DNA from 4 places in the Blautia sp. HCP3S3_C12 genome. Region 1 is predicted to be linked to each of the others. Evidence: predicted binding sites of a transcription regulator. Region 1 holds the regulator's gene; each other region holds the start of a gene.

Region 1 (7,677 bases):
GAAGTTTCATTTAAAAATCCTCCGAATAAAGTAGAGTAAGCGACATCTTCTGCTTTTTCGGAGGATTTTTATATGGAAAATTTTGACATAGATCAATTAGGTGATACAGGCTATACCGGAAAAAATGTCTGCGTGTGTGTGCTGGATACCGGCATTTATCCTCATATAGATTTCAGAGACCGGATTATCGGGTTTCAGGATTTTGTGGGAAAGCATATGTTACCTTATGATGACAATTCCCATGGAACCCATGTAAGCGGCATTATCGGCGGCGACGGGAGCGCTTCAGGAGGAAGAATCAGGGGAATCGCCCCGGAGTGCAATCTGGTTGCCCTGAAGATACTTGACAGATATGGAAATGGAAAAAAGAGGGATGTACTGCGGGCCTTTGACTGGATTCTGAAAAATAAAGATGCTTACGGGATTCAGGTAGTAAATATTTCCATAGGGACAACCTGCAGGGAAAAACAGGATCACAGACAGCTGATCGAAGGGGTGGAAAGACTGTGGGATGCAGGGCTGGTAGTAGTGGCTGCAGCAGGAAATCAGGGTCCCCGTTCAGGAAGTGTTACGGCTCCGGGCAGCAGCCGTAAGATTATCACTGTGGGGTCAAGCGACCTGCTTACAGGCAGAACGGCTATTTCCGGGCGGGGACCTACTTCAGAGTGCATCTGTAAGCCGGATCTGGTAGCTCCGGGTAATCGCGTTCTGTCCTGTGCTCCGGGAACGGATTTTGCCTATGGGGTAAAAAGCGGGACCTCTATGTCCACACCCTTAGTCAGCGGCGCTGCAGCCCTTCTTCTGCAAAAATATCCTACCCTTACCAATGTGGAAATCAAAAGATGCCTGAAGGAATCGGCCAGAGACCTGGGTCTGCCTCGGAATCTGCAGGGCTCAGGAGAACTGGATATGAAACAGGCATTGACGAACGAATCTATTTCCGTTAAAATGATACGTAAAATGTAATGCTTCAGTGTAGTAGCGCTGAACAGTTACTGTAAAATGCTAAAGGGATAAACCCGTACAAAGAGGAGGATCTTTATGAAAAAAATTCAGATGCAGACACCGCTTGTGGAGATGGACGGAGACGAGATGACCCGAATCCTCTGGAAGATGATCAAGGATGAGCTTCTTCTTCCTTTTGTTGATCTGAACACAGAGTACTATGATCTTGGCCTGGAATACAGAAATGAAACAGATGATCAGGTAACTGTAGATGCAGCAGAAGCTACAAAGAAATATGGCGTTGCTGTAAAATGTGCGACCATCACTCCCAATAAAGCCAGAATGGAAGAGTACACACTGAAAAAAATGTACAAAAGTCCTAACGGTACCATCCGTGCCATTCTGGACGGAACCGTGTTCCGTGCCCCTATTGTAGTGAAAGGGATTGAGCCATGCGTAAAAAACTGGAAGAAACCCATTACCATTGCCCGTCACGCTTATGGAGATGTATATAAGAATACAGAAATGTATATTGACGGACCGGGAGATGCCTATCTGCTGTTTAAGGGTGAGAACGGTGAGGAGAAAAAGGAACTGATCCATCATTATGAGGATGCAGGTGTCCTTCAGGGAATGCATAACCTGGATGCATCCATCACAAGCTTTGCAAAGTGCTGCTTTAATTATGCACTGGATACAAAGCAGAGCCTGTGGTTTGGAGGCAAGGATACGATCTCCAAGATTTATGACGGACGCTTCAAGGAGATTTTTGCAGAGGTTTATGAGCAGGAGTTCAAAGAGAAATTTGAGGCTGCCGGAATTGAATATTTCTACAGCCTGATTGATGATATCGTTGCCCGTGTTATGAAGGCAGAAGGGGGATTTATCTGGGCCTGCAAGAACTATGACGGAGATGTTATGAGTGATATGGTTTCCTCTGCTTTTGGTTCTCTGGCAATGATGACTTCTGTGCTGGTATCTCCGGACGGATATTATGAATATGAGGCTGCACACGGAACTGTACAGAGACATTATTATCGTCACCTGAAAGGGGAAGAGACTTCCACCAATTCCGTTGCTACTATTTTTGCATGGACAGGTGCTCTCAGAAAGAGAGGAGAGCTGGACGGCAATCAAGAACTGATGGAATTTGCAGATAAGCTGGAAAAAGCTACTCTGGGAACCATCGAGGATGGCAGAATGACCAAGGATCTGGCTCTGATCACAACCTTAAAGGATGTAGAAGTATTAAACAGTGAGCAGTTTATTAAAGCAATCCGTGAAAAGCTTACATCCCTGATGTAAGAGGTAATCTGATAAAAATAAAAAGGGAAGGGCCTGCATTATGCAAGCTCTTCCCATTTTTCATATAAGCCCTCCAGTTCTTCTGTGATGGCTGTCTTTTCTTTGCTTAATCTGGCGCATTCTGCCACATTGGTGCATATCTCCGGGAGAACCATGGTTTCATCGATTTCCTTATCTCTGGTTTCCAGTTCTTCAATCCGGGCTTCCACCTTCTTTAATTCATTTTCACGCTTTCTCTGCCGCGCCTGCTCTTCCTTCTGCTGCTGCCAGGAAAGCTTATTGTCTGAGGCTTGTTTGACCTCTGTTTCAGCCTGGGCTGCTGCCGGAGCATATTTTTCTGTAAGCTCTTCCCGCTTTTCCAGATAATAATCATAGTCACCAATGTAGTTTACAATGGCCTGATTGGTCAGATCCAGAATCCTGGTGGCTGTCTGATTGATAAAATATCGGTCATGGGAGACATAGAGTACAGTACCGGTATAGCTGTTTAAAGCCTCCTCCAGGATTTCCTTGGAGGCAATGTCCAGATGGTTGGTAGGCTCATCCAGGATCAGGAAGTTGGCCTCTGACAGCATAAGCTTTGCCAGGGATACACGGCCTCTCTCGCCACCGGAGAGGGCGGAGATCAGCTTAAATACGTCATCCCCTGTGAAGAGAAAGGCTGCCAGCATATTTCGGATTTCTGTCTCTGTAAGCGTTGGATAAGTGTCTGAAATTTCCTGGAAAATAGTTTTTTCCATGTGGAGTACATGGTGCTCCTGATCATAATATCCAATCTGTACCTTGGAGCCGAGAGCAAAGCGTCCGCTGTCAGCGTCTACCAGACCGTTAAGGATTTTCAGAATGGTAGTTTTGCCGGTACCGTTATTGCCGATGAGAGCCACCCGTTCCCCACGTTTAATGTCAAAGGAAATATTAGAAAACAAAGTCTGTCCGGGAAAAGCTTTGGATAAATCCTCCACAGTGAGTACATCATTTCCGCTGATGTATCTGGGCTCCAGGGAAATCCGCATCTGATTCTGAATCTCCAGAGGCTTTTCGATCCGCTGCACCTTATCCAGCATTTTTTCACGGCTTTCGGCACGTTTGATAGATTTCTCACGGTTAAAAGATCTCAGCTTGGCAATGACCGCCTCCTGGTGCTTAATATCCCGCTGTTGATTTAAGTAAGCTTTATACTGGGCATCCCTGAGCTGGGCTTTTTTCAGAGCGTAGGCAGAGTAATTGCCGCTGTACATTCGCATATTGCCGGCTTCAATCTCTACTACCTTAGTGACAACCTTATCCAGGAAATAACGGTCATGGGAGACAATAAAAACAGCTCCCGGATAATTCAGCAGATAGGTTTCCAGCCAGGAAATGCTTTCCATATCCAGGTGGTTGGTGGGCTCATCCAGCAGAAGAATGTCAGGATTGGAGAGCAGAAGCTTTCCCAGGGCAACCCGGGTTTTCTGACCGCCGGAAAGAGTTTCAATCTGTTTTTCGAAGTCCTCCTCTGTAAAGCCAAGCCCCTTTAATACACCCATGATCTCACTTTTATATGCATAACCATTCTCAAGCTCAAACTGATGGCTCAGTCTGGTATAGGTGTTCATCAGGCTGTCCAGGGCTTCCCCGGCAGCAGTTTTCATTTCATGCTCCATGGAGCGGAGACGGTTTTCCATATCAATGATGTGCTGCTTAGTAGAGATCAGCTCCTCATAGATGGTGTGGTGTCCATGGATATCCTGGTACTGGGCCAGGTAACCGATGGTTTTATCTTTGGCAAGAATAACATTTCCGGAATCCGGGGACAGTTCGTGGATGATAATACGCAGCAGGGTGGTTTTGCCTGCACCGTTGTTGCCGATCAGGGCTGCCTTTTCCCTGTCCTCTATATGGAAGCTGGCATCCTGAAGGATTACCTTCTCGCCAAAGGATTTGCAGATATTCTGACATGATAGGATCATACAAATTCCTCCGAAATTTATATTATTGCAGCAGCCTGCGAATATCCGCTTTGACTGCTGAAATGTACGCATACAGAATTTATTATAACTGAACCGGACTGTTTTTGAAAGAAAAAAAGTATTTTAATTTATGATTTGGATGAAATTTTGCACATTCTATCAGATAGTCTAAATTTAATGATAAAAATTTGTAAATAAAGTACAAATTTAATTTGACAATAAAATAACATTTGGTTATAATTGACCTAGGATATATAAGGAGGGAATATTTGTGGAACCTAAGGAAATTTCAAAAGCGGTGATCAAACGTTTGCCTCGATATTACCGTTATCTGGGAGAACTGATGGAGGAGAATGTAGAACGGATCTCGTCCAACGATCTCAGCAAGAAAATGCACGTGACTGCTTCACAGATCCGTCAGGACCTGAATAATTTCGGTGGATTCGGACAGCAGGGGTATGGATATAATGTACGTTATTTATATACTGAAATCGGTAAGATTCTGGGACTTGACACAGTGCACCCGATGATTATCCTGGGTGCCGGTAATCTGGGACAGGCTTTGGCAAATTATGTAGATTTTGAGAAGCGCGGTTTTCGGCTGGTTGGTATTTTTGATGTAAACCCTGTGCTGGAGGGCATTGCAGTAAGGGGAATTGAGATACAGATGCTTAGTGACCTTCCCCTTTTTCTCAAAGAGAATAATGTGGAGATTGCGATTCTGACCTTACCTAAGGCAAAGGCCAAGGAAATGGCGAAGATTCTCATAGAAAACGGGATCAAGGCAATCTGGAACTTTGCACATATTGATCTGGATGCACCGGAGGATGTTATGGTAGAAAATGTACATCTGTCAGAGAGCCTGATGACCCTTTCCTATAATCTGAGTGAATATCGTAAGGAACATGAGAACCAGTAATAATAGTACATATGTAGTTGCCGGCAGCAGAGGGGACGGTGACGATTTGAATGGCTGTGGTCGTTAGATCATAGCTTTTCTTTTTGAAAAAATAGGTGTATACTGTTTCCAATGACAGGAGGTGGCTGAATGAAACCTGTGGTAACAGCCGGTGAAATGAAAGGGCTGGACCGGAACACAATAGAATCTGCCGGGGTTCCGGGTATGGTACTTATGGAAAGAGCTGCACTGAAAACAGTGGAGGCTATGGAAAAATATCTGGGTAACAAGGATCGTGTACTGGTGGTGTGCGGAAATGGCAATAATGGCGGTGACGGGATGGCCATTGCCAGACTTCTCCATCTAAAGGGGATCAAAGTCGGGATTTATCTGGCCGGTCAGGAGGAGAAGCTGACAGACCAGGCCAGGCAGCAGCTGCAGATTGCCAAATATTATCAGGTACCTTTGGAGCATAACCTGCAGCCGGATGAATATACTATTATAGTAGATGCCCTTTTGGGGGTTGGTCTGTCCAGACCTGTAGAGGGCAGATATGCAGAAATCATCCACATGCTGAACCAGTCCGGGGCTTTCCGGGTGGCTGTGGATATTCCTTCCGGCATCAACGGAGATACAGGACGGGAAATGGGAATCGGATTTCGGGCAGATCTTACAGTAACCTTTGCTTTTTGTAAAAGGGGGCTGTGCTTTTATCCGGGAAGAATGTATGCAGGAGAGCTGATCGTTGCAGATATAGGGATTTATGCAAATCCGGACAGAGATCCCTCTATGGCTTATCTGGAGAAAGAGGATCTGTCAATGCTGCCCTCCAGAATTCCCTGGGGAAACAAGGGAACTTTCGGAAAAGTGCTTCTGATAGCCGGCTCCCGCGGAATGTGCGGGGCTTCCTGCCTGAGCAGTGCTGCGGCACTCAGAGCTTCGGCAGGTATGGTGAAGGTTCAGACTGTGGAGGAGAACAGGATTCCTCTTCAGTCACAGCTTCCGGAGGTTATGGTTACCTGTGAGTTTAATGAGAAAAGCAATCAGGAAATACTGGACTGGTGCGATGTGCTTGTGATCGGACCTGGACTGGGGATGTCAGGAGAGAGCAGAGAAAGGGTACAGTGGTTCCTGTCTCATGCTGCCTGGTGTGGTAAGCCTGTGATCCTGGATGCAGATGGCCTGAATCTGCTGGCAGTACATGGAGAATGGAAGAAATATCTGGGAGAACAGGTAATTCTCACTCCCCATCTGGGAGAAATGAGCCGCCTGACCGGGAAAAGCATCGGTGAGATCCGGGAAAACCTGGCAGAGACTGCTTCCCTGTATGCAGAAGAGACTCATACAGTATGTGTCCTGAAGGATGCCTGTACAGTAGTGGCCTCTGAGAAAGGGGAACAATATCTGAATATGAGTGGTAATGCAGGCATGGCTACTGCTGGCAGCGGAGATGTATTAAGCGGTGTACTGGCAGGAGTTTTATGCATGTTTCTGGCAGCAGAAAAAAAGCCTGCTTATGGTCAGATGGCAGCGCTGGGAGTACTGATCCATGGACTGGCAGGAGATATGGCAGCTGAGAATGTGGGAGAAAGAGGCATGACTGCCAGGGATATTATCCGGTTTCTGCCTGAAGTGCTGAAGGTGCAGTAAAGGAAGAGATTTTGAGTGTCCGGAGTTTCTTTGATGGAATGTGGGACAGATAAAGAATACAAAAAGAGGAAGAGATTATTATGGAAAAATGTAACCGAGTAAAAGCAGTGATTTCTCTGGATGCGGTGGAGGAAAATTTCCGCCAGATGAGAAAAAATATTGCCAGTGACACAAAAATGATTGCTGTGATCAAGGCAAATGCTTATGGTCATGGCGCTGTGCAGATTGCCCATATGATAGAGGGTTATGATTATATCTGGGGATTTGCTGTTGCTACAGCAGAGGAGGCCATTGCTCTGAGAAAGGCAGGGATCACCAAGCCTGTCCTGATCCTGGGAATTATATTTGAGGAATTTTATCCTGAGCTGGTTTCTTATGATCTGCGCCCTGCTGTGTGTGAATATCAGGAGGCTGCAAAGCTTTCCGCAGAGGCTGTGTCTCAGGGAAAGACCATACATATTCATCTTGCGCTGGATACGGGTATGACCAGAATCGGTTTTGCCGATGAACCGTCAAGCGTGGAGGAAATCAAAAAAATCGCAGCACTTCCCGGGTTGGAGATTGAAGGAATGTTTACTCATTTTGCAAGGGCAGATGAGTATGACAGAAGTCCTGCCATGGTTCAGCTGAAGCGTTACCTGGATTTTTGCAGTCTGCTTTCAGAGGCAGGAATTGAGATTCCTCTGCGCCACTGCTCCAACAGTGCAGGTATTATCCGTATTCCGGAAGCAAATTTAAGCATTGTCAGAGCAGGAATTACAATCTATGGCATCTATCCTTCTGCTCAGGTGGAGAGGGATATTGTGAAATTGTCTCCGGTTTTGGAGTTAAAGAGCCATATTACATATGTAAAGGATGTACTTCCGGGCACGGCGATCAGCTATGGAGGAACCTATGTGGCAGACAGGAAGCTTCGTGTGGCAACAGTGC
Region 2 (7,677 bases), on a different contig from region 1:
AACTGGGACAGACTTTAAGTGAGGAAGAATACGACCACCCGTCAGAAGATGTATGGATCGCAAAAAGTGCCAAAGTAGCACCTACGGCCTGCATCAACGGTCCGGTCATTATTGGTAAAGAAGCAGAAGTACGCCACTGTGCATTTATCCGTGGAAAAGCGATCATAGGTGAGGGTGCGGTAGTAGGTAATTCTACAGAATTAAAGAATGCTGTACTTTTCAACAAGGTACAGGTTCCGCACTACAATTATGTAGGTGATGCAGTTCTTGGTTACAAATCCCATATGGGCGCAGGTTCCATCTGCTCCAATGTAAAATCTGACAAGAAACTGGTAATTGTAAAAGATGGTGAGGAGAAGATTGAAACAGGTCTGAAGAAATTTGGTGCCATGCTTGGAGATAACGTAGAAGTAGGCTGCGGCTCCGTATTAAATCCCGGAACTGTGATCGGACGCTGCTGCAATATTTATCCGCTTTCTTCAGTAAGAGGCTGCGTACCTGCAAATCATATTTACAAGTCAAAAACAGAAGTTGTGGAAAAGAGATAATTAAAAAATAGAAGAGGCAGGCTGTAGGAATGATATTATTTCAGTCATACAGCCTGCTCTTTTATATTTTTTTGTCTGTCAGATATAGAAGATATCTGTTGTAATTGATATTACATATGAAATAAAACTTTCCTCAGGATTACCAGAATGGCAATATGTACCGGATAAAACCAGTAAAAGAAATATTTCAAAAATCTTCCTTTGATAAATCCACGTACGCCATTGTACATATTAATGGAAAGAAAAGCAAAGCATGCCTTCCATTCGTAGTAAAGCCAGCAGCTTCCGATGATTGCCTGGGCTGTTTTCTCATTGCGGAACCAGTACATGATCAGCAGGAATACAAATCCTCGCCATCCGTAATCTGCCTTCAGGAATACGGAGACGGCTAGCAGTGCCAGTACGCAGACAAGCTGCATTTTCTGATTGTCCCAGAAGTATTCCAACGCACAGAATGCCAGGTATCCAAGAAACAGGGTGAAAAATACATTCTGCTTTTCATATCTCCAGGTATTGGTAAACATGAAGTTCCATGGAATCTCAGAGATACATGCAAATAAAAAAAGATTCAAGCCGTATTTTTTGCGGTTGTGCGTGTGCAGAAATCCTTCCACTAACAGAAAACAGAAAATCGGAAAAGCAGCTCTGCCAATATCCCGGAAAATCCGATACCAGCTGTAATCCACGTCGCCGAAACTGAAAAGGGTTGCGGTTGTGGCAGGATAATTATACAGGATCATTAGGCCGGTATGGTCGACCAGCATCAGGGTGATAGCAATTAATTTTAAAGTGCTTCCACTCAGAACCTGAAATTTTGCAGGGAGAAAGGAAGCAGGTAACTTTGTTGTCATAATAGAAATCCCTTCATTAATAGAAATTAGAACTATTTTACCACAAAAAAATCAAAGATGGTTAAAAATTTTACAATTTATGACTGGACGAATCAGCACTTTTGTGAGAAAATAACACTAGGTTGTTAGGCATACTCATCTGAAGTCATTCAGCAGACCTCAGAGATTTGCCCTGTGCAGTTCATTCAGCAGTTCTGTACAGTGGCGAGTATAACAACATGAAGTTAATCTATACTTGAAAGGAGTTTTACAATGATTTATTCACGCGAAGTAGAAGAAATGTGCCCAGTTGCACAGGGCGTTCATCATGGCGCCGCTCCAATCCCAGAAGAAGCTAAATGGGTACAGGCAAAAGAAGTCAAAGATATTTCCGGTCTTACACACGGTGTTGGCTGGTGTGCACCACAGCAGGGTGCCTGCAAGCTTACATTAAATGTTAAAGAAGGTATCATCCAGGAAGCACTGGTTGAGACTATCGGATGTTCAGGTATGACTCACTCTGCAGCTATGGCTTCTGAGATCCTTCCGGGTCTTACTGTTATGGAGGCACTGAACACTGACTTAGTTTGTGATGCGATTAACACAGCTATGAGAGAACTCTTCCTTCAGATCGTTTACGGACGTACACAGTCTGCATTCTCAGAAGACGGACTTCCTGTAGGCGCTGGACTCGAGGACCTTGGTAAAGGACTTCGCTCTCAGGTTGGTACAATGTATGGAACTCTGAAAAAAGGACCTCGTTACCTTGAAATGGCAGAAGGTTATGTAACAGGTATTGCTCTTGATGCAGATGATGAGATCATCGGATATCAGTTCGTAAGCCTTGGAAAAATGACTGATTTCATCAAAAAAGGCGATGACCCGAATACTGCATGGGAAAAAGCAAAAGGTCAGTATGGCCGTGTTGCAGACGCTGTTAAAATTATCGACCCAAGAAAAGAATAATTTAGGAGGTAACAGGAAATGGCTTTATTTGAATCATATGAGAGACGAATTGACAAGATCAATTCTGTTTTAAACAGCTATGGCATTGCTTCTATCGAAGAAGCTGAGAAAATCACAAAAGACGCAGGTCTTAATGTATACGATCAGATCAAAGGCATTCAGCCAATCTGTTTCGAGAACGCTTGCTGGGCATACACAGTAGGTGCTGCAATCGCAATCAAAAAAGGATGCAAGAAAGCAGCAGATGCAGCAGCAGCTATCGGTGAAGGACTTCAGGCATTCTGTATTCCTGGCTCCGTTGCTGATACACGTAAAGTAGGTCTTGGACATGGTAACCTTGGCAAGATGCTTCTTGAAGAAGAAACAGAGTGCTTCTGCTTCCTGGCTGGACATGAGTCCTTCGCAGCAGCTGAAGGTGCTATCGGTATCGCTGAGAAAGCTAACAAAGTTCGTCAGAAACCATTACGTGTTATCCTGAACGGTCTTGGAAAAGATGCAGCTCAGATCATCTCCCGTATCAATGGCTTTACATATGTAGAGACAGAATACGATCCATACAAGAACGAAGTGAAAGAAGTATTCAGAAAAGCATACTCCGAAGGACTTCGTGCAAAAGTTAACTGCTACGGCGCTAACAGCGTTCCGGAAGGTGTTGCTATCATGTGGAAAGAAGACGTTGATGTTTCTATCACAGGTAACTCCACAAACCCGACACGTTTCCAGCATCCGGTTGCAGGTACATACAAAAAAGAACGTCTTGAAGCAGGTAAGAAATACTTCTCAGTTGCTTCCGGCGGTGGTACAGGACGTACACTTCACCCAGACAACATGGCAGCAGGTCCAGCTTCCTACGGTATGACAGATACATTAGGACGTATGCACTCTGATGCACAGTTCGCTGGTTCTTCTTCTGTACCGGCTCACGTAGAGATGATGGGTCTCATCGGCGCTGGTAACAACCCAATGGTTGGTATGACAGTTGCAGTAGCTGTTTCCATCGAGGAAGCTGCTAAAGCTGGTAAATTCTAATAAATAGCTTAAAATAAGCATTTATCGTGTCCAAACGGAGTAATAAAAATAATAAAAAGGGAGTTATTCTTAATTGAGTAGCTCCCCTTTTTACGCTAAAATGTATAGTTTGCGACCGGAAAATGAGGGGATTCGGAGTGGAGATTAATAAATATGCTTTATTTGCCGATGTGGCAGATACTAAAAATTTTACAAAAACAGGAGAGCGGATGGGGTATACTCAGCCTGGTGTGAGCCATATTCTGAAAGGGATGGAAGCTGAATTTGGCTTTCCTCTTTTTATCAGAACCAAACAAGGGGTAATTCCTACCACCAATGCAGAGACCATCCTGCCTCTGGTACGTCAGCTACTGTCCATTAATGAACAGTTGGAGCAGACCATCAGTTCTCTGAACGGATTGACAACAGGACGGCTTACCATTGCTTCCTTTGCAAGCATAGCACGAAACTGGCTGCCGGAGATCATCCATGCTTTTCAGCAGGAATATCCGGGTATCGATATTGCCTTGATGGAGGGTGGTACAGATGATATTGTGCAGTGGGTGGAAAATAACCAAGCAGATTTCGGGCTGCTGAGTAAGAGAAACATTGGCTGTCTGGATTGGATTCCGTTGTATGAAGATCCTTTGCTGGCAGTAGTTCCTGAGGATTATGATACAAGGGGAAGAGAAGCTTTTCCTATCTCAGAAATGGCCGGGAAGTCCTTTATTATTTCTGCTGAAGGCGTAGATTATGATGTGCATGAAGCACTGGAAATCGCTGATATTACTCCAGATACCAAGTTTTCATCAAAAGATGACCATGTAATCCTCTCAATGGTATCCAGCCATCTTGGTGTGAGTATTCTGCCAAAACTTGTGATCGGCCATACTCAGGAAGCGATAAAGACCCTTCCTCTTGAGCCTTCTGTGACCAGAGAACTGGGAATTGCATTGCGCAATGCGGAAAGTATTACTCCTGCGGCGCAGAAATTTATTGAATGCATTCAGAAAATCCTGCCGGAGATGATATAATAAAGTAACAAAAAACAGCCATATCACAGAAAATGATAGGGCTGTTTTAAAATTTTATCCCATGTATACAGTTACATGATATTCTTTTTTGCCTTCTTCAAAAGGAATCAGACAGCTTTCGTATTCTTTACCGTCCACATTGATTTTCTTAACCCCTTTCTGTACATTATCCGGGTTTTTCACATCAATATGATAAACAGCATCTCTGAAAGTTCTGGTGAGTGTGAAATCTCCAAAGCCTTCCGGAATACATGGATTAATGCATAATCCGTCATAAGATGGCTGTACACCCAGAATAGCCTGGGAAAGATTCCAGAAAGTCCATGCTGCAGTACCTGTGAGCCAGCTGTTTTTAGCCTGACCATGGTAAACTGCGTCAGCACCTGCTACCATCTGGGAGTAAACATAAGGTTCTGTACAATGGATTTCGCTGATGTCTTCAATATAGGAAGGACAGGTCTTTTTATAAATTTCAAAGGCTCTGTTGCCGCGGCCGATTACTGTTTCTGCAATGGATACCCATGGATTATTGTGGCAGAAGATACCTGCATTTTCTTTATATCCCGGCGGATAGGAGGAAATTTCTCCAAGGTTCAGATAATACTGGGTATAAGCCGGCTGCAGGATCATGATGCCGTATTTGGTATCCAGGTGCTTTTTAACAGAATCCAGAGCCTTTTCTGCAAGTCCTTCTTTGACGCCAATTCCTGCCATTACGCAGAAGCCCTGTGGCTCAATGAAAATCTGTCCTTCTTTGCATTCCTTTGATCCAATCTTCTGGGACTGCGCGTCATATGCGCGGAGGAACCATTCGCCATCCCAGCCTGCATCCAGAACTGCCTGATACATATCATCTACAGCTTTTTCTGCTTTATCAGCAGCTGTAGTATCACCTATATGACGACTGATCTGAGCAAATTCTTTACCGTATTTTACAAACATTCCTGCAATAAAGACTGATTCAGCAACTGGTCCTTCGGAAGGTCCGGTTGTCTGGAATGGTTCTCCTGGTTCTGTGGAGAAGCAGTTTAAGTTCAGACAATCGTTCCAGTCTGCGCGTCCAATGAGAGGCAGCTTATGTGGTCCCAGGTGAGTGCTGGTATATTCGAAAGAACGGCGAAGGTGCTCGTACAGTGGGGCAGCTTTTTCTTTCTGGTTGTCAAAGTCAACGATTTCGTTTAAAATAGAGAAATCACCGGTTTCCTTCAGATATGCGGAAACTGCAGCAATCAGCCAAAGGGGATCATCGTTGAAACCGCTTCCGATATCAAGATTTCCCTTTTTGGTAAGGGGCTGATACTGATGGTAAGCGCTTCCATCTTCAAACTGTGTGGCTGCAATATCAAGAATACGCTCTCTTGCACGTTCCGGGATCAGATGTACGAATCCCAGGAGATCCTGGCAGGAATCACGGAATCCCATACCGCGGCCTGTGCCGGATTCGTAATAGGAAGCAGAACGGGACATATTGAAAGTTACCATACACTGGTACTGATTCCAGATATTGGCCATACGGTTTACATTTTCGTCCTTACTTTCTACATGGTAACGGGAGAGCAGCTTGGACCAGTAAGCATTCAGCTCTGCAAATGCTGCATCAACCTGCTGTGTTGTCTGGAACTGTTCCAGGATTTTGTGAGCCCCATCCTTGCGGATTACATTAGGAGCAATGAACTTCTGATCCTGAGGATTTTCACTGTAGCCAAGAACGAAAACCAGATCACGGGATTCTCCGGCGGAAAGTGTAAGATTAATCTGATGGCTTGCAATAGGATACCAGCCGCTGGCTACAGAATTACCTGCTTTGTTTTTCTTTACAGCATCAGGGAAAGCGTTTCCGTTATTATGTCCCAGGAAAGCATCTCTGCTTGTGTCATATCCGTCTACCGGACAGTTTACGCTGAAGAAGCTGTAATGTTTGCGGCGTTCGCGGTACTCTGTTTTGTGATAAATTGTGCTGCCTTCGATTTCAACTTCACCAATACTTAAGTTTCGCTGGAAGTTTGTGCTGTCATCAACTGCATTCCAGAGACAGAACTCTACATAAGAAAAAAGAGAGAAAGTCTTGGGTTTGTCAGTGGTATTGGTAAGAGTCAGTTTATTGATCTCACAGGAAGTATTTACCGGTACAAAAGCCAGAAGATCAGCCTTTAATCCGTTTTTAGAAGAGAGAAAACGGCTGTATCCGATTCCGTGATGACATTCATAGGAATCCACAGGTGTTTTGGAAGGCATTGTACCTGGATTCCAGATATCTTCGCCATCATGGATGTAATAATATTTGCCGTTGGAATCTACCGGAATATTGTTGTAACGGTAGCGTGTGATGCGTAGAAGCTTGGCATCCTTATAAAAGCTGTAGCCTCCGCAGGTATTGGAAATCAGGGAGAAGAAATCCTGAGTTCCCAGATAGTTGATCCATGGAAGGGGTGTGTCAGGGGTTGTGATGACATATTCTTTCGCCTGATCATCGAAATAACCGAATTTCATAAAAAATCCTCCTATTTGTTGTGATGAGATATGACATGTTTGCTGAAAATACAGAAAATTAAATCACGAAAACGAATAAGTTCAGAAAGGAACGACATGGAATCGTGAGACATTCTGCTGTTTTTCCTTAGTATAGCGGAATAGAATATGAAAATCAACTGTTTTCAGGAAAAATAACTGTCCAAAATAATAGGCGAATTTTCGTTAAAATGATGAAATTGATTTGTGATAAAATGAAAAAATAGGATAGAGAAATTGTGTAATCATACAAAAATAGTAAATATTGCACAAAAATGGAAAATGTTATCTTGAAAAATTGTGTGAGTAGTTATACAATAGATATAAATAAAAGTACGAAAACGATTACGAAAATTTTAGAAGGAAAGGAGTTACTGTTCACGGAGTGCATAGTGACAGATTGAGGAGTAAATATGGTTTCCATGAAAGAAATTGCAAAAAAATGTAATGTTTCTGTGGCAAGCGTGAGCAAAGCGCTGAACGGTTATTCAGATATCAGTGAAGAGACGCGAAAACTGATTCTGAAAACTGCCTCGGAAATGGGATATCTGCCCAATTCCTCTGCCAGAACATTAAAGACAAAGAGAAGCTACAATATTGGAGTTATGTTTGTAGATGAAGCACGCAGCGGACTTACCCATAATTATTTTAATCATGTGCTTGAAAGCTTTAAACGGACAGCAGAGGAGAGAGGCTATGATATTACCTTTACCAGCGGTAAAATCTCAGGACAGAAGTTAAGCTATTATGAACATTGTCGCTATAGAGGGGTAGACGGAGTGG
Region 3 (7,677 bases), on a different contig from region 1:
CAGCAGGTAATTTCCCTTGCTCATGGACTGGATATGAAGGTGGTTGCAGAAGGTGTTGAAAACTCCGAACAGGCTCAATTGCTGAAAGAGATGACATGTGATGTGATTCAGGGCTTTTATTATTCACGTCCTCATCCGGAAGAGCAATTTGCTGCAATGGCAGACCAGAAGATATGAAATAGGGTTTGACTTTATAGATAATAGAATAAAGTCAAACCCTGTTTTTTTGCCCCAGTGTTTGCGAATAATTGTGAAAAACATAACAAAACAAAAGAAAAAAATGAAAAAAAGTCATCAAAAAGCTATAAAAATAAAACTTAACACTTTATTTAATAAAAATAACTTGTTAAATGATTGACGATATGATATGATTTTCAAGACCACTATTGTACATATCTAGATACAATATCATCAAGATATGGCTGAAAATTTATCAGGAAAAAAGGAGTATTAAGGTTATGGGCAGTAAAATTACTATCATTGGTGCCGGCAGCGTCGGGTCTACAATTGCGTACACTTTATCAAGCCAGGATATCGCGTCTGAGATTGTTCTGATCGATATCAACAAACAGAAGGCAGAGGGCGAAGTTCTTGATATCATTCAGGGAACCTGCTTCAGAGATCCAATCTCCATTATTGCCGGTGATTATGAAGATGCAAAGGATTCCGATATTGTGATCATCACCTCCGGTATTGCGCGTAAGCCTGGACAGACAAGGCTTGAGCTTACACAGACAAATGTAAACATCCTTAAATCCATCACACCGGAGATTGTAAAGGCAGCACCGGATGCTCTTTATCTTATTGTAAGTAATCCTGTTGATATTATGACTTATGTGTTTACAAAGATTTCAGGACTTCCGGAAAACCAGATCCTTGGTTCCGGTACCATTCTCGACTCAGCACGTCTGCGCTGCGGACTTTCCGAGCATTTCCAGATTGCGCAGAGTAACATTCATGCCTATGTATTCGGGGAACATGGAGATACTTCCTTTATCCCATGGTCCGGTGCCTATATTTCAGGCGTAAGTGTAGATGAATACTATGAAACTGAGAAAAAACTGGGCAAAGACATTGAACCTGTGGACAAAGAGGCTATGCTTCAATATGTACAGAAATCCGGCGGACAGATTATTTCCAAGAAAGGTGCAACCTTCTATGCGGTATCTTCTTCTGTATGTAAGCTCTGCAGCCTTCTTGTATCTTCCTCAGAATCTATCTCCACAGTATCCACTATGATGCATGGAGAATATGGAATCGAAGATGTCTGCCTCAGTACCCTGACTTTGGTAGGACCAAATGGCGTACAGGGTAAAGTTCCTATGAGAATGAACAAAGCAGAGATTGAACAGCTGCAGAAGAGTGCAGACGCACTGAAAGAGATTATTGCTCAGCTTAACCTTTAAAAATAAAAGTTCAAAAGGAAGTGGGAGATCCTGCTTCCTTTGGACTTATATTTCGTCAAAGCTAATCAAAAGATTGTTAAAAAAAGAGAAAAATCAGAAAAAAATACTTGTTAAATTGTTATCAATATGATATGATGTTTTCGGAAATCGAGCTGATACACTCCTTTAATGCGGAGGAAGGGTGTGCAAACTCTTTTATTTTCTATGTCTCAACAAAGATATAAAAAGTAATTGTATTAGACTTGATTTATATTTTTGTCTATATATCGTTAAAAAAAAGACAAAGGATCATATGATTATCACTATTTACCTGAACAACTAAGAAAGGATAATGTTAAGTATGAAGTACAGTTATTATCCGGGTTGTACCCTGAGAAACAAGGCGAAAGATCTGGACGAATATGCCAGAGCCAGCGCCAGAGCACTTGGGTTTGAACTGGAAGAGATCGAAGACTGGCAGTGCTGCGGAGGTGTCTATCCTCTGGGAACTGACGAGATCGCTACGAAGCTTTCTTCTGTACGTGCTCTTAATCAGGCCAAAGTAAAGGGCCAGGATCTGGTAACAATCTGCTCTGCCTGTCATCACGTAATCAAACGTGTCAATGATGATATGAAAAATGTGGAGGATATCCGCACCAGAGCAAATAATTACATGCAGCTTGATGAGCCTTATGAAGGCGAGACAACAGTGCTCCATTATCTGGAAGTACTTCGCGACAAAGTCGGTTTCGACAAGCTGAAAGAGAAGGTAGTAAACCCGCTTACAGGAAAGAAAATCGGAGCCTATTACGGATGTCTCTTATTACGTCCGGGCAAGATCATGGCTTTCGATGATCCGGAGAATCCAACTATCATGGAAGATTTCATCCGTGCACTTGGTGCAGAACCGGTGATCTATCCATACAGAAATGAATGCTGCGGCGGTTACATTTCTCTGAAAGAAAAAGAAATGTCCCAGAACATGTGTCAGAAAATAGAAGACAGTGCCCAAGGCTTTGGCGCAGATATGCTGATCACAGCCTGTCCATTGTGTAAATATAATTTAAATAAAAACGCTTCCAGCGAACTGCCTGTATATTATTTCACAGAGCTCCTTGCAGAAGCCCTCGGAGTAAAAGAGGAGGTAGCGAAATGAGAAACGAACATTCAGCAGCAGAGAAAATTAAAGAAATCTCAGGAACAAATCCGCTGAAATGTATGAAATGTGGAAAATGTTCTGCTACCTGTCCATCCTTCAATGAAATGGATATCAAACCACATCAGTTTGTATCCTATGTTGTAAACGAAGATATTGAAGCACTTGTCAATTCAAAATCTCTCTGGAAATGCCTTTCCTGCTTTGCCTGCGTGGAGCGTTGCCCAAGAGATGTAAAACCTGGAAAGCTCATTGATGCAGCAAGACAGTTAGTTGTACGTGAAAAAGGCGGAGATTATCTGAAAGCAGATGAGATCCCGGAACTTCTTGATCCGGAACTGCCACAGCAGCTTCTGGTAAGTGCATTCAGAAGATACAGGAGGTAAGTCAGAGTGCAGAGAATTGGTGTATTTGTCTGTCATTGCGGAAGCAATATTGCCGCTACGGTAGATGTAAAAAAAGTTGTTGAATTAGCTGCCAAAGAGCCGGGTGTGGTCCATGCAGAAGACTACCAGTACATGTGCTCAGAAGCAGGCCAGGCCAAGATTCAGGAAGCCATCAGAGAGAAGAATCTGACAGGTGTTGTTGTCTGTTCCTGTTCTCCACGTATGCATGAGGCAACTTTCAGAAAAGCAGCTGAAAGAGCCGGACTGAACCCATACATGGTGGAGATCGCAAATATCCGTGAGCACTGCTCCTGGATCCACAAGGATATGGAAGAGGCTACAAAGAAAGCTGTGATCCTTGCCAGAGCAGCAATCGCAAAAGTGAATTTAAATGCTCCTCTTCAGCCGGGAGAGAGCCGTGTTACAAAGAGAGCCCTGATCATCGGCGGAGGTATTGCCGGAATCCAGACAGCTCTGGATATTGCAGATGCAGGATATGAAGTAGATATTGTAGAGAAAACTCCAAGTATCGGTGGAAGAATGTCACAGCTTGACAAAACATTCCCTACACTTGACTGTTCTGCATGTATCCTCACACCGAAGATGGTTGAGGCGGCAGCACATGAGAAGATCAATATCTATACATACAGTGAAGTAGAACATGTCAGCGGTTTCGTAGGTGATTTCACCGTTGATATCAGAAAGAAAGCAAGAAGTGTAAATATGGACAAATGTACAGGCTGCGGTGTCTGTCAGGAAAAATGTCCGTCCAAGAAGATCCCTAATGAATTTAACAGAGGATTAAACAACAGAACTGCTATTTACACTCCGTTTGCACAGGCCATCCCAAATGTTCCGGTTATTGACCGTGAGAACTGTATCAAGTTTAAAACCGGAAAATGTGGAGTATGTTCCAAGGTATGTCAGGCAGGAGCCATTGAATACGATCAGCAGGATGAGATCGTAACACAGAAATATGGTGCCATTGTAGTTGCTACAGGTTTCGATACCATCAAACTTGACAAATACGATGAATATGCATACAGCCAGAGCAAGGATGTGATCACATCTCTGGAACTGGAACGTATTATGAATGCAGCAGGTCCTACAAAGGGACACTTAGAGCGTCTTTCCGACGGAAAGGCTCCGAAAGAGCTGGTATTTATCCAGTGTGTGGGAAGCAGATGTTCCGATGACAGAGGAAAGCCATACTGTTCCAAGATCTGCTGTATGTACACAGCAAAACATGCAATGCTGATCCGTGATAAATATCCGGATACAAATGTAACAGTCTTCTATATTGATGTGCGTACACCGGGTAAGAACTTTGATGAGTTCTACAGAAGAGCTGTAGAGCAGTACGGTGTAAACTACATCAAAGGACAGGTAGGAAAAGTTATTCCTCAGCCGGACGGAAGCCTTCTTGTACAGGGATCTGACCTGATTGATAATAAACAGATCCTTAAGAAAGCAGATATGGTCGTTCTTGCAACAGCCATTGAACCAAATCCGGATGTGCGTAAGATCGCTACCATGCTTACAGCAAGTATTGACACAAATAACTTCCTCACAGAAGCTCATGCAAAGCTTCGTCCTGTAGAATCTCCTACAGCAGGTATCTTCCTTTCCGGTGTATGCCAGGGACCGAAGGATATTCCGGAGACAGTTGCACAGGCCGGTGCTGCAGCAGTTAAGGCAATCGGTCTTCTTGCAAAAGATAAACTGACAACCAACCCATGTACAGCAAAATCCGATGAACTGTTATGTAACGGATGTTCTACATGTGCAAATGTCTGCCCGTATGGAGCAATTTCCTATGAGGATAAAGAAGTAAATGACCACGGTATCCGTGAAACAAGAAGAGTAGCCGTTGTAAATACAGCACTTTGCCAGGGCTGTGGTGCATGTACAGTAGCCTGCCCGTCCGGTGCTATGGATCTGCAGGGCTTTTCCAACAGACAGATTATCGCGGAGGTAGATGCAATATGTCGATAGAAACAAACGAAGAATTCAGACCTAAGATTGTGGCATTCTGCTGTAACTGGTGCAGTTATGCAGGTGCAGACCTTGCAGGAAGCAGCCGTCTTTCCTATCCGGCTGATGTAAAGATCATCCGTGTTCCATGTTCCTGCCGTGTCAATCCAATGTTCATCCTCCGCGCTTTTGAGAAAGGTGCTGACGGTGTGATCATGTGTGGATGTCATCCTGGAGACTGTCATTACAGCACAGGTAACTACTATGCAAGAAGACGTATGACACTTCTTTTCTCCATGCTGGACTACATCGGTGTGGAAAACGGAAGAACACGAGTAGAATGGGTTTCCGCTGCTGAAGGTGTGAAATTCTCCCAGACTATGAATGAGTTTGTAGAGAAGATCCATTCACTTGGTAAGAACGTAAGATTGGAGGATTTAAGATGCAGGAGCTGATAAATCGTGCAAAAGAACTTCTTGCTGACGGCACAGTTGCAAGAGTTCTGGGATGGAAAGCCGGAGATCTGCCTTATAATCCGGAACCGGCTTACTTTGAAACAGAAGAATCTCTGAAAGATTTTGTATATAATGGATTTTGTGGTGCAAACCTTAGCAAATATATGATCGAAGCTTCCAAACTGGAAGGCAAAACACTGGTTTGTTTAAAACCATGTGATACATACAGTTTTAACCAGCTGATCAAAGAGCATCGTGTAGACCGTGAGAAAGCTTACATCATCGGTGTCGGATGTAAAGGAAAACTGGATATCGAGAAGATCCGTAAACAGGGAATCAAAGGTATCGAAAGTATTTCCGGCGCTGAGATCACAGATGATGCTGAAACCTTAACTGTTCAGACCATCTATGGTGAGAAAACATGTGCATACAAAGATGCCATGTTAGAGAGATGCCATGTATGTAAGGGTAAAGAACATAAAATTTATGACGAACTCATCGGCGAGTCCAAAGAGACCAAAGATGCAGACCGTTTTGCAGAAATTGAGAAGATCGAGGCAATGAGCCCGGAAGAGAAATTCGCATTCTTCCAGAGCCAGTTAAGCAAATGTATCCGCTGCAATGCCTGCCGTAATGTCTGTCCTGCATGCAGCTGCCGTAAATGTGTATTCGACAGCAATAAGTTTGACAGTGCGCAGAAAGCAAACGTGGACTCTTTCGAAGAGAAGATGTTCCATATCATCCGTGCATTCCATGTAGCAGGCAGATGTACAGACTGCGGTGAATGCAGCAGAGTATGTCCTCAGGGAATCCCTCTTCACCTGTTTAACCGTAAATTTATCAAAGATATTGATACTTTCTACGGAGAATATCAGGCAGGAGAGGACACAACCTCCAAAGGACCTCTTACAAACTTTACATTTGAAGATGTTGAGCCGAGTATTGTGGCAGAAAGGGGATAATGTATGTATAAGATAGCAGCAGAAAATCTGCAGGCATTATTCCGGAAAATTGCCGCAGATCAGGATTTATATTTACCTGTCAAAGTCAGTGACCAGGTAAACTTCAGAGCATGGAGCCAGGACGCAGAAGTCTGTCTTGACACCTTAAAAACCGTAAAGTCACCAAAAGATGCTTTCTTTCCACAGAGTGAAAACCTTTATACCTGCGAAAAAGAAGGAAAGAACATTACCATCGAACCACAGGCATTACAGGAGAAAAACTTTGTTGTATTCGGTATGAAAGCCTGCGATGTACAGGGTGTAAAAGTTCTGGATAACGTATTTTTAAGTGATCCGGTAGATACCTTCTATGCAGCAAGAAGAGAGCATGGAACCATCGTTGCACTTGCATGTCATGAACCGGAAGAGAGCTGTTTCTGTAAAGTATTTGGCATTGACTGTGCAGATCCTGTTGCAGATGTTGCAGCATGGATGATCGAAGGCGAGCTTTACTGGAAACCTCTTACAGAGAAGGGCGAAGCTCTTACAAAGGCAGTTGCAGAACTTCTTAACGATGCGGATGAAGCAAAGGTAGAAGAAGAGAAAACTGCGATCCGCGCCATCGTAGAAAAACTTCCTTATTCCAATCTTTCTCTGGAAGGATGGGGACAGGAAGATTACATGGATCGTTTTAACTCTCCTGTATGGGAAGAACTTTACAAACCATGTCTGGCATGTGGTACCTGTACATTCGTGTGTCCTACCTGCCAGTGCTATGATATCAAAGACTATGATACAGGACATGGGGTACAGCGTTACCGCTGCTGGGATTCCTGTATGTACTCTGACTTTACCATGATGGCACACGGAAATAACCGTAACAGCCAGATGCAGCGTTTCCGTCAGAGATTTATGCATAAGCTTGTTTACTATCCGGTAAACAATAACGGAATGTTCTCCTGTGTAGGCTGTGGTCGTTGTGTTGAGAAATGCCCGTCATCCTTAAATATCGTAAAAGTCATTAAAGCTTTTGAAAATCAGGGAGGTGAAAAATAATGAGCGAATGTACCTGCCATAAAAACTATACATTAGACACACTGATCCCAAAGGTTGGTGTGATCACAGATATCCGCCAGGAGACACCGGACGTTAAGACCTTCCGTGTAAATGCTCCTGAAGGAGGAAAGCTTTTTGAACATATGCCTGGTCAGTGTGCAATGGTCTGCGCACCAGGCGTCAGTGAAGGTATGTTTTCCATTACTTCTTCACCTACAAATAAAGAATATCAGGAATTCAGTATCAAAAAGTGCGGTGCACTGACCGATTATCTCCACAGCCTTCAGGTGGGAGATGAGATCACAGTCCGCGGACCATACGGAA
Region 4 (7,677 bases), on a different contig from region 1:
TCTTTACCGGTCTGTTTTTTTACCTGTTTTCTTGTCTGTACCTGTTTTCCGGAAATCTTTTCGTTTCTGGAGATTTTCACATTTTCTTCTGCTTTCCAGAATTCTATAATATGGTCAAAGCCTGTATCTTTGCTGATTACAACAATTTTGCATTCTTCATCCTGACCTGTGCATTCTTTTCCTATCAGATATCCCAGATAAGAGCCCAGATGCATATCTGCAGACTGATTTCCTGTCGGTACTTTATGTGTGACCAGCTTTGCTTCTCCGTGATCATTAATAATATCAAGATCTATTTTTCTGCTGTTGTCTGTATAAAAAAGATGGATAATATCTGTTTCCCGTAATTTACCACATCCTTTGAAGCCTTCACTTCCTACATTTTCATAATCAATTAAATAATAAGTTTTGATAATCTTCATCCTCTCTTTATTTTTCTCTGCTGTATAATACTCTGTCATTTTTCAGCCGGATAATTCTTTCCTATTTTAACATGCATCTTTCTTCGGCACAACCACATAGTGGCAACTCTCCTGGTTAGTATTTCCTGGTTGTCTTTCCTGCCTGTTCCAGTCAGACAGAATATTATCATATCCACGAATAGTATTCCCATATTGCCACCATAATAAATTTACATACCTTTTGTGAAAAATGACGGTTTTTTCATCAAATTTAAGTTGATAAATCTTTAACAAATTTCAAAAAAAGGCAAAAATCCTGTTGATTTTAAGCGTTAAATATGTATAATAGTAGAAGAGAAGCGATACCCATTCGCTTTTATGGTAAGGTATCTTAAGCCTGTTTAAACAGGCGCTTTCATTAACGAAGAAAAGAGGTTAAACGTAAGATGGCAAAAATCGATTTAAGCAAGTATGGCATTACCGGAACTACAGAAATTGTCTACAACCCTTCTTATGAAGTATTATTTGAAGAAGAAACCAAACCGGAACTGGAAGGCTTTGAAAAAGGTCAGGTCAGCGAACTTGGTGCAGTTAACGTTATGACAGGTATCTACACAGGACGTTCTCCTAAAGATAAATACATCGTTATGGATGAGAACTCCAAAGATACAGTATGGTGGACAACAGACGAATACAAAAACGATAACCATCCTGCAACTCAGGAAGCATGGAATGCAGTAAAAGAAATCGCTAAAAAAGAGCTCTCCAACAAGAGACTTTTCGTAGTAGATGCATTCTGCGGTGCTAACAAAGATACTCGTATGGCTATCCGTTTCATCGTTGAAGTTGCTTGGCAGGCACATTTCGTAACAAATATGTTCATCCAGCCAACAGCTGAAGAACTTGAAAACTTCGAGCCAGATTTCGTTGTATACAACGCTTCCAAAGCTAAAGTTGAAAACTATAAAGAATTAGGCCTTAACTCTGAAACAGCTGTAATGTTCAACATCACAACTAAAGAGCAGGTTATCGTAAACACATGGTACGGCGGAGAAATGAAGAAAGGTATGTTCTCTATGATGAACTACTTCCTTCCACTGAAAGGCATGGCTTCCATGCACTGCTCTGCAAACACAGATATGAACGGCGAAAACACAGCTATCTTCTTCGGTCTTTCCGGAACAGGTAAAACAACTCTTTCCACAGACCCGAAACGTCTCCTGATTGGTGATGACGAGCATGGTTGGGATGACAACGGCGTATTCAACTTCGAAGGCGGATGCTACGCTAAAGTTATCAACCTTGACAAAGAATCTGAGCCAGACATCTACAATGCGATCAAACGTAACGCTCTTCTTGAGAACGTAACACTTGATGCTGAAGGCAAGATTGATTTCGCAGATAAGAGCGTAACAGAGAATACTCGTGTATCTTATCCGATCAACCACATTGAAAACATCGTTCGCCCGATTTCTTCTGCACCGGCAGCTAAGAACGTAATCTTCCTGTCCGCAGATGCTTTCGGAGTACTTCCTCCGGTATCTATCCTGACAGAAGCTCAGACTCAGTACTATTTCCTGTCTGGATTCACAGCTAAACTTGCTGGTACAGAGCGTGGAATCACAGAGCCTACACCTACATTCTCTGCTTGCTTCGGACAGGCATTCCTTGAACTGCATCCGACAAAATACGCAGAAGAACTTGTTAAGAAAATGGAAAAGAGCGGAGCAAAAGCTTACCTGGTTAACACAGGATGGAACGGAACAGGAAAACGTATCTCCATCAAAGATACTCGTGGTATCATCGATGCAATCCTTAACGGAGATATCCTTAACGCTCCTACTAAGAAGATTCCATTCTTCGATTTCGAAGTTCCTACAGAGCTTAACGGCGTAGACACAGGTATCCTTGATCCTCGTGACACATATGCTAACGCTTCTGAATGGGAAGAAAAAGCAAAAGATCTTGCCGGAAGATTCATCAAGAACTTTGCTAAATACGAAGGAAACGCTGCTGGTAAAGCACTTGTTGCAGCTGGTCCTCAGTTATAATTTAAATTGTCCAGATAATTATGAAAGGGATGCGAATCATTCGCATCCCTTTTGTTTTTTACTTTTTCACGGATTTTCTTCTCTTCTTCTTCTCTTCATAAAGAGCCTTATCTGCATCCTTAAATGCCTCGGAGATTATCAGATCGCCACCGCAACGGATCACATGATATCCTATAGACAGTTCCACATAATATGGCTTTTCTGATTTCATATTAAATGCAAGATTTTCCTCCTGGATCCGTTCTCTGAGCTTCTGCCCATCCTGCGCATTTCCAGGAATCATTGCGCAGAATTCGTCTCCACCTATTCTTCCGGTGATACTCTGTTTTCCTGCTGCTGATTTCAATACCTCCGCACATCGCCTGATGGCAAAATCCCCTTCTATATGTCCAAAGCAGTCATTAATTTCTTTCAGGTGATCCAGATCTGCAAAAAGAATTACAACCTCTTTCCCCTCGTACTCCCGGTTCATCTGTACTGCTTTTTCCATAAACCCTCTTCTGTTCAGACATCCGGTCAGGGCATCTGATTCAGAAAGGAAATTTAAAACTTCATTCTTCTCCTCAATCTCTCTGACAAGGATCTCCAGCTTCTGCTGCATCTTTTTCTGTTCTCTGGACATCTGATACATACGAAGCATATTTCCGATCTGTCTGCTGATCAGATAAAACAATGACAGATTTGCAGGATCAATTTCTGTCACCAGAATCCCATATTGCATTTCTCCTGAAAAAAGGCAAAGAACGGTTGCAACATAATTACTGTCATCCTTCTTGTTACATCTAATCTTTCCATCAGCGGAAAACCCACTGAAAACTTCCGAACGTTCTCCCTCTTTATAAGCTATGACCTCGCCGCCAATCTGGCGCGCAACCAAATACATTTTCTCCGGACATTTCCATTCATCATTCCTGTAATGGGCTACAGGTTTCTCAAAAATATAAAGATATGAAGCCTTGGCATTTAATGCATTTAATTTTACAAGTGCCCGCCTGTACATTTCCCGCTCATCATTCATATGAGATAACATATCCTTGGAAATCAACGGTACAAACCAGCTCTCCTGCTGAAAGGTACTGAAACGTTCTTTCTCTTTTTTGATATTATATGCCATAATTTTATCATTCAGCAGCCTTTTCCGCAGAAGCAGATTCCTGATATTTTCCCTGTCCGGTTTTTCTTTGTTTAATTCTATTCGAATACATTCATCAACAAACTGATCCAGAGCTTTCATCAAAGAATGCATGCTGATCAGATTTCCTGTTTTGCTGAGAAATAAACTTTGCAGCCCTCTCTTTAGATTATCTTCGCTCTCTGTAATTCTGAAATCTACTTTTAAAATAGTTCTCAGATGCTCCTGTACTTCATCTTTTAATACCTTGTTTGAATTTTCTGAAAGAATCTCCTTCATTATATCATTCAGGCATCTCTCTGTAATATCTGACCATTGTATTTTTTCTTCAGAAATCAAAATTTTTTTATGAAATTTTTTTCGTGCAGAGCATCCACAGGATTCACGGATCTTCACTTCTGCCGGAATTACGATAGAGTGATTTTTCCCACCTTTACACAATTCTAAAGCATCAAGTACTGCCATATCCCCCATATCAAAGGCATTCTGTAATACAGTTGTCAGTGGCGGATTCATTGTTTTTGCAAGTTCCCAGTCATCAAAACCGGTAATGGCAATATCTTTTCCTACTACCAAGCCTCTTTTTCCGCATTCCCTGTATGCAGTCTCTGCCATCACATCATTTGCACAGATCATTGCTTCCATGTCCGGATAGGCATCCAAAAGTTGATTGACCTGCCTATGTACACAGGATGAATAATCTCCATAGGCAATCCGCTCCGGTCCGAAAGGAATCTCATATTTTTTCATCACATCATAGACTGCCTGTCTGCGTTCTCTGGCATCTGTATTTCCATGGGGACCTGCAAGATAGGTGAAATTGCTAAAACCATGATCCCTTATCAGATGTTCTGTAATTGTGTACATTCCATTGTAATTATCAGCAATAATAGAAGTGGCTTCTCCGGTCTGGTCTCTTTCTTCAAGAAGAACCCTTGGCTTATCTTTGTATTTTTTCAAAAATACACTGCTCTCATTTTCATCCAGAAAAATACAGAGTGATCCATAGGCAATGATCAGTGCATCTATATCTGCAAATGCCTGATAATCATATACAACATTAAACTGATAATCGTAGTCATCCTCTATATCTTCTCCAAAATAAGATTTATAATAATAACTGCTGTGAATTCCAAGAAAAAATACAATATTAACATCTATAGATTGAGCTGTATGAAAAATCCCCTGCATCAGATCCATCGTATGCGGAGAATTTGCATTTCCCACCATTACACCAATCGTATATCTTTTTTCCACAAATTGCGCTTCCTTTCCAAAAGCTTAACTTTCGTTTTATTTTACAATAATTTCATGTGTACTTCAATATATTTTGTCTATTTTTATTTAGTTATCAAACAATCCTCTTTGGTAGAATCATCATATTTTTAAATTTTTATTATTAAAAAAGGAACAAGATTGTCGTATATATAATCTAATATACTTTTTATACAACAATCCTGTTTCATTAATCTATTCTTTTTTTGTCAGACAGATAAGATTCCCCTCTTAAATGCTATTCATAACTGAATATCTGATCCAAAAAAACTTCTTTATTCAGTTAAATCTGATACCACTTAATCTCATTTGTCTCCAGATGTAACCGAAAGCTGCTTCCGTCTCCTCTGTAAACAGTAGTATCCTGTGGCTCATAAGTATTATTTACTACGCAATATTTACCATTCTTTACATAAGCATGTACTTCTACATTGTAGTTAGTGGAATACCAACAGTAAAGTTCTTCCTCAGCAGATGCTGACCAGAGAACTGCTCTGTAGAATATACGGCTGTTTTTAAAGCTGTATGGAAGTCCACTGATATAAACGCCTCTTCCTTTTCCGAATTTCTTTACAGCCATCTGTACTTCCTGTTCTTTCTGGATCAGGATTTCTGTCTCCGGCAATGCATAAATATTCTTCTTGCCTTCTCCAAAATCAACATCTCCCTCTGCATCCTGCAGGATAAAATGATCTCTGTGTTCTTCCCAGTTATATTTATCAGTGTTCAGATTGAATCCATGCTCCTCTTCCACACCAAGAATATCATCCAGCTGGAAGAATTTGCCCTGCCACTGATGTTTTTCCCCAACAGTTCAGAACTGCCACACGTTTCACGCAATAGGGAGTTGTTCCCTGAATATTATCATACAGAGTACGGAATTCCTCACATACTTCTTTGATATACTGTACAAAATCCGGGAATTCAAGGGCAAGTTTCAGACATCCGCCGTAACCTATTCTCTGGATCGGGCTTCTTAAGATTGCTCTTCTTGCTGTTACCCAGTTCACCTTTGCCTCTTTTACAGGATCTCCTCCTTCATGGAAGGTATCCGGGAAGAAATATGGCAGGAATCTTCCTTCTGTATATTTCACATTCTTAATGTCACTGAATAAACGTAAGGTTGCTCCGTTTCCAACACTTCCCACTACAGCATCCAGTCCGATAGATGCAAATTCGTCCATAAACGGTTCCATGCCAATCCAGTGATCTCCCATGAACATCATGGCCTCTTTTCCGTATTCATGTACGATATCTACCATCTGTTTGGCAAGCTTCGCTACTTCTCTTCTCTGGAATGCCTGGAAATCTTTGAATTCTTTAGACGGGACTCTGTATGTATTGTTCATATATCCCTGATCAATGATATATTCAGCTCTGAAAGGATAGCCCACTTCTTTCTCAAACTGCTCCAGAATATATGGGCTGACAGATGCAGAATAACCAAACCAGTCTACATATTTCTCTCCTGCAAGTTCATCAAACACAAGCGTAAACTGATGGAAAAAAGTAGTAAATCTTACAATATTTACATACTCATGAGTATCCAGAAATCTGCGCAGACGTTCCAGAGAGTGTGCTCTTGTTTTCGGCTGACGCACATCAAATGTAATCTGCGGTTCTACGTCTTTCCAGTCATTTACTACTGCATTGTACATATGTACAGGATCCCACATAATATATGTCAGGAAACTTACAGTATATTCATGGAAGCGTTTCGCAGATAAGATCACTACATTTCCTGTCTCTTCTTCATATGACCACTGATCTGTCGGTACCGGCTCTCCTGTGGTACGATCCATTACTTCCCACCATCTGCGGATATCATCTCTTGTGTTGACTGCAAGCATATCCGGATAGAGGTGATCCATCAGATGAATCTCCAGTGTATCTGCAACCGCTGTGTGGAAGGATGTCATATATACATCTGCTGGATTTCTTCCGGATGTGCTTTCGCCCAGGCATTGTCCTTACGGGTTGTATAGTAGGTTGCATAAATTTTGGCACCTGTGTCTTTTAATTTCTGCGGAAATTCTGTTCCGTCACAGTCACGTATAGCATCAGCGCCCCACTCTTCTATCATTTCCAGTGTCTGTGGAACTACATCCAGGTCAGTTGGTATGGTTACACGACCTTTTCCCATTTTCTGTTACCTCCTTCATTTTGCTGACAAGCGGATAATTACTGTCCGTTCACTTCTGTAATCACATTATTTTCAGTCTATCTGTTTATAAAATACTTTCTTTCAAATTTTTTTCAATTCACTTTTTGCTTTGTTTTTTAGAAATCTTGCTCTTACAAAAAAATTATGGTATTATAGAAAATATTGTCATTCAGAATCCACAAACAAAATTGCTACAAATATACTCATCTGCCGTAAACAGAAGAAAGGAGAATCTGCCATGAGCTCACAATCATTTCGTTTCAGCCCCGAACACCCAACAGCTCAGAATATTACGCTTTTAAATACTTCTTCCCGCTACGAGGGTGACTGGCCCAGTATTCCTCACTCTCATGCCTTTACAGAATTGTTCTATGTACGTGACGGTCAGGGAGATTTTCTGATCGATGATCAGATTTTCCCAATCTCAAAGGACGATCTGGTCATCATTAATCCACATATCAATCACACTGAAATCTCCAAAGGGAGTCCTCCTCTGAGTTATTTTACTGTAGGTGTGGACGGACTGTGTTTTTCCTTTAACGCCCATAAAGAGTATCGCATTTTTAACTGTCATGAAAAGAAAACAGATTTGTTATTTTACTTTAATTCTCTGTTTCAGGAGCTGGACAGACAGTCTGAAGGATATGAAACCAT

Evidence for each region. The regulator Rex, encoded in region 1, represses fermentation and respiration genes when NADH is low (regulators of the CRP and FNR family bind a similar motif). The targets are predictions, from matches to a motif close to ATTGTTAANTANTTAACAAT.
Region 2: ACTNDS_RS10170 (iron-sulfur cluster assembly scaffold protein) is a predicted target of Rex. The motif match lies at 1,457-1,476, and genes of this name have one in related genera.
Region 3: ACTNDS_RS12385 (CoB--CoM heterodisulfide reductase iron-sulfur subunit B family protein) is a predicted target of Rex. The motif match lies at 1,513-1,532, and genes of this name have one in related genera.
Region 4: pckA (phosphoenolpyruvate carboxykinase (ATP)) is a predicted target of Rex. The motif match lies at 677-696, and genes of this name have one in related genera.

The regions. Positions count from the first base shown of each region.
Region 1 is NZ_JBQHWC010000006.1:95,815-103,491, reverse strand. Features, by position in the region: gene ACTNDS_RS07585 (S8 family peptidase) at 73-966, shown strand; gene ACTNDS_RS07580 (NADP-dependent isocitrate dehydrogenase) at 1,042-2,250, shown strand; gene abc-f (ribosomal protection-like ABC-F family protein) at 2,289-4,199, opposite strand; gene ACTNDS_RS07570 (redox-sensing transcriptional repressor Rex) at 4,471-5,118, shown strand; gene ACTNDS_RS07565 (NAD(P)H-hydrate dehydratase) at 5,248-6,747, shown strand; gene alr (alanine racemase) at 6,828-7,677, shown strand, end outside.
Region 2 is NZ_JBQHWC010000011.1:64,937-72,613, forward strand. Features, by position in the region: gene ACTNDS_RS10160 (UDP-N-acetylglucosamine pyrophosphorylase) at 1-548, shown strand, start outside; gene ACTNDS_RS10165 (TraX family protein) at 659-1,399, opposite strand; gene ACTNDS_RS10170 (iron-sulfur cluster assembly scaffold protein) at 1,652-2,344, shown strand; gene ACTNDS_RS10175 (GGGtGRT protein) at 2,363-3,373, shown strand; gene ACTNDS_RS10180 (LysR family transcriptional regulator) at 3,511-4,386, shown strand; gene ACTNDS_RS10185 (GH36-type glycosyl hydrolase domain-containing protein) at 4,441-6,876, opposite strand; gene ACTNDS_RS10190 (LacI family DNA-binding transcriptional regulator) at 7,308-7,677, shown strand, end outside.
Region 3 is NZ_JBQHWC010000016.1:31,397-39,073, reverse strand. Features, by position in the region: gene ACTNDS_RS12395 (two-component system response regulator) at 1-177, shown strand, start outside; gene ACTNDS_RS12390 (L-lactate dehydrogenase) at 459-1,406, shown strand; gene ACTNDS_RS12385 (CoB--CoM heterodisulfide reductase iron-sulfur subunit B family protein) at 1,747-2,541, shown strand; gene ACTNDS_RS12380 (4Fe-4S dicluster domain-containing protein) at 2,538-2,927, shown strand; gene ACTNDS_RS12375 (CoB--CoM heterodisulfide reductase iron-sulfur subunit A family protein) at 2,934-4,922, shown strand; gene ACTNDS_RS12370 (hydrogenase iron-sulfur subunit) at 4,913-5,356, shown strand; gene ACTNDS_RS12365 (4Fe-4S dicluster domain-containing protein) at 5,344-6,318, shown strand; gene ACTNDS_RS12360 (4Fe-4S dicluster domain-containing protein) at 6,322-7,353, shown strand; gene ACTNDS_RS12355 (FAD/NAD(P)-binding protein) at 7,353-7,677, shown strand, end outside.
Region 4 is NZ_JBQHWC010000001.1:411,101-418,777, reverse strand. Features, by position in the region: gene ACTNDS_RS02090 (PIN domain-containing protein) at 1-422, opposite strand, end outside; gene pckA (phosphoenolpyruvate carboxykinase (ATP)) at 848-2,452, shown strand; gene ACTNDS_RS02080 (diguanylate cyclase) at 2,511-4,841, opposite strand; partial or broken gene gnpA (1,3-beta-galactosyl-N-acetylhexosamine phosphorylase) at 5,143-7,002, opposite strand; gene ACTNDS_RS02070 (AraC family transcriptional regulator) at 7,262-7,677, shown strand, end outside.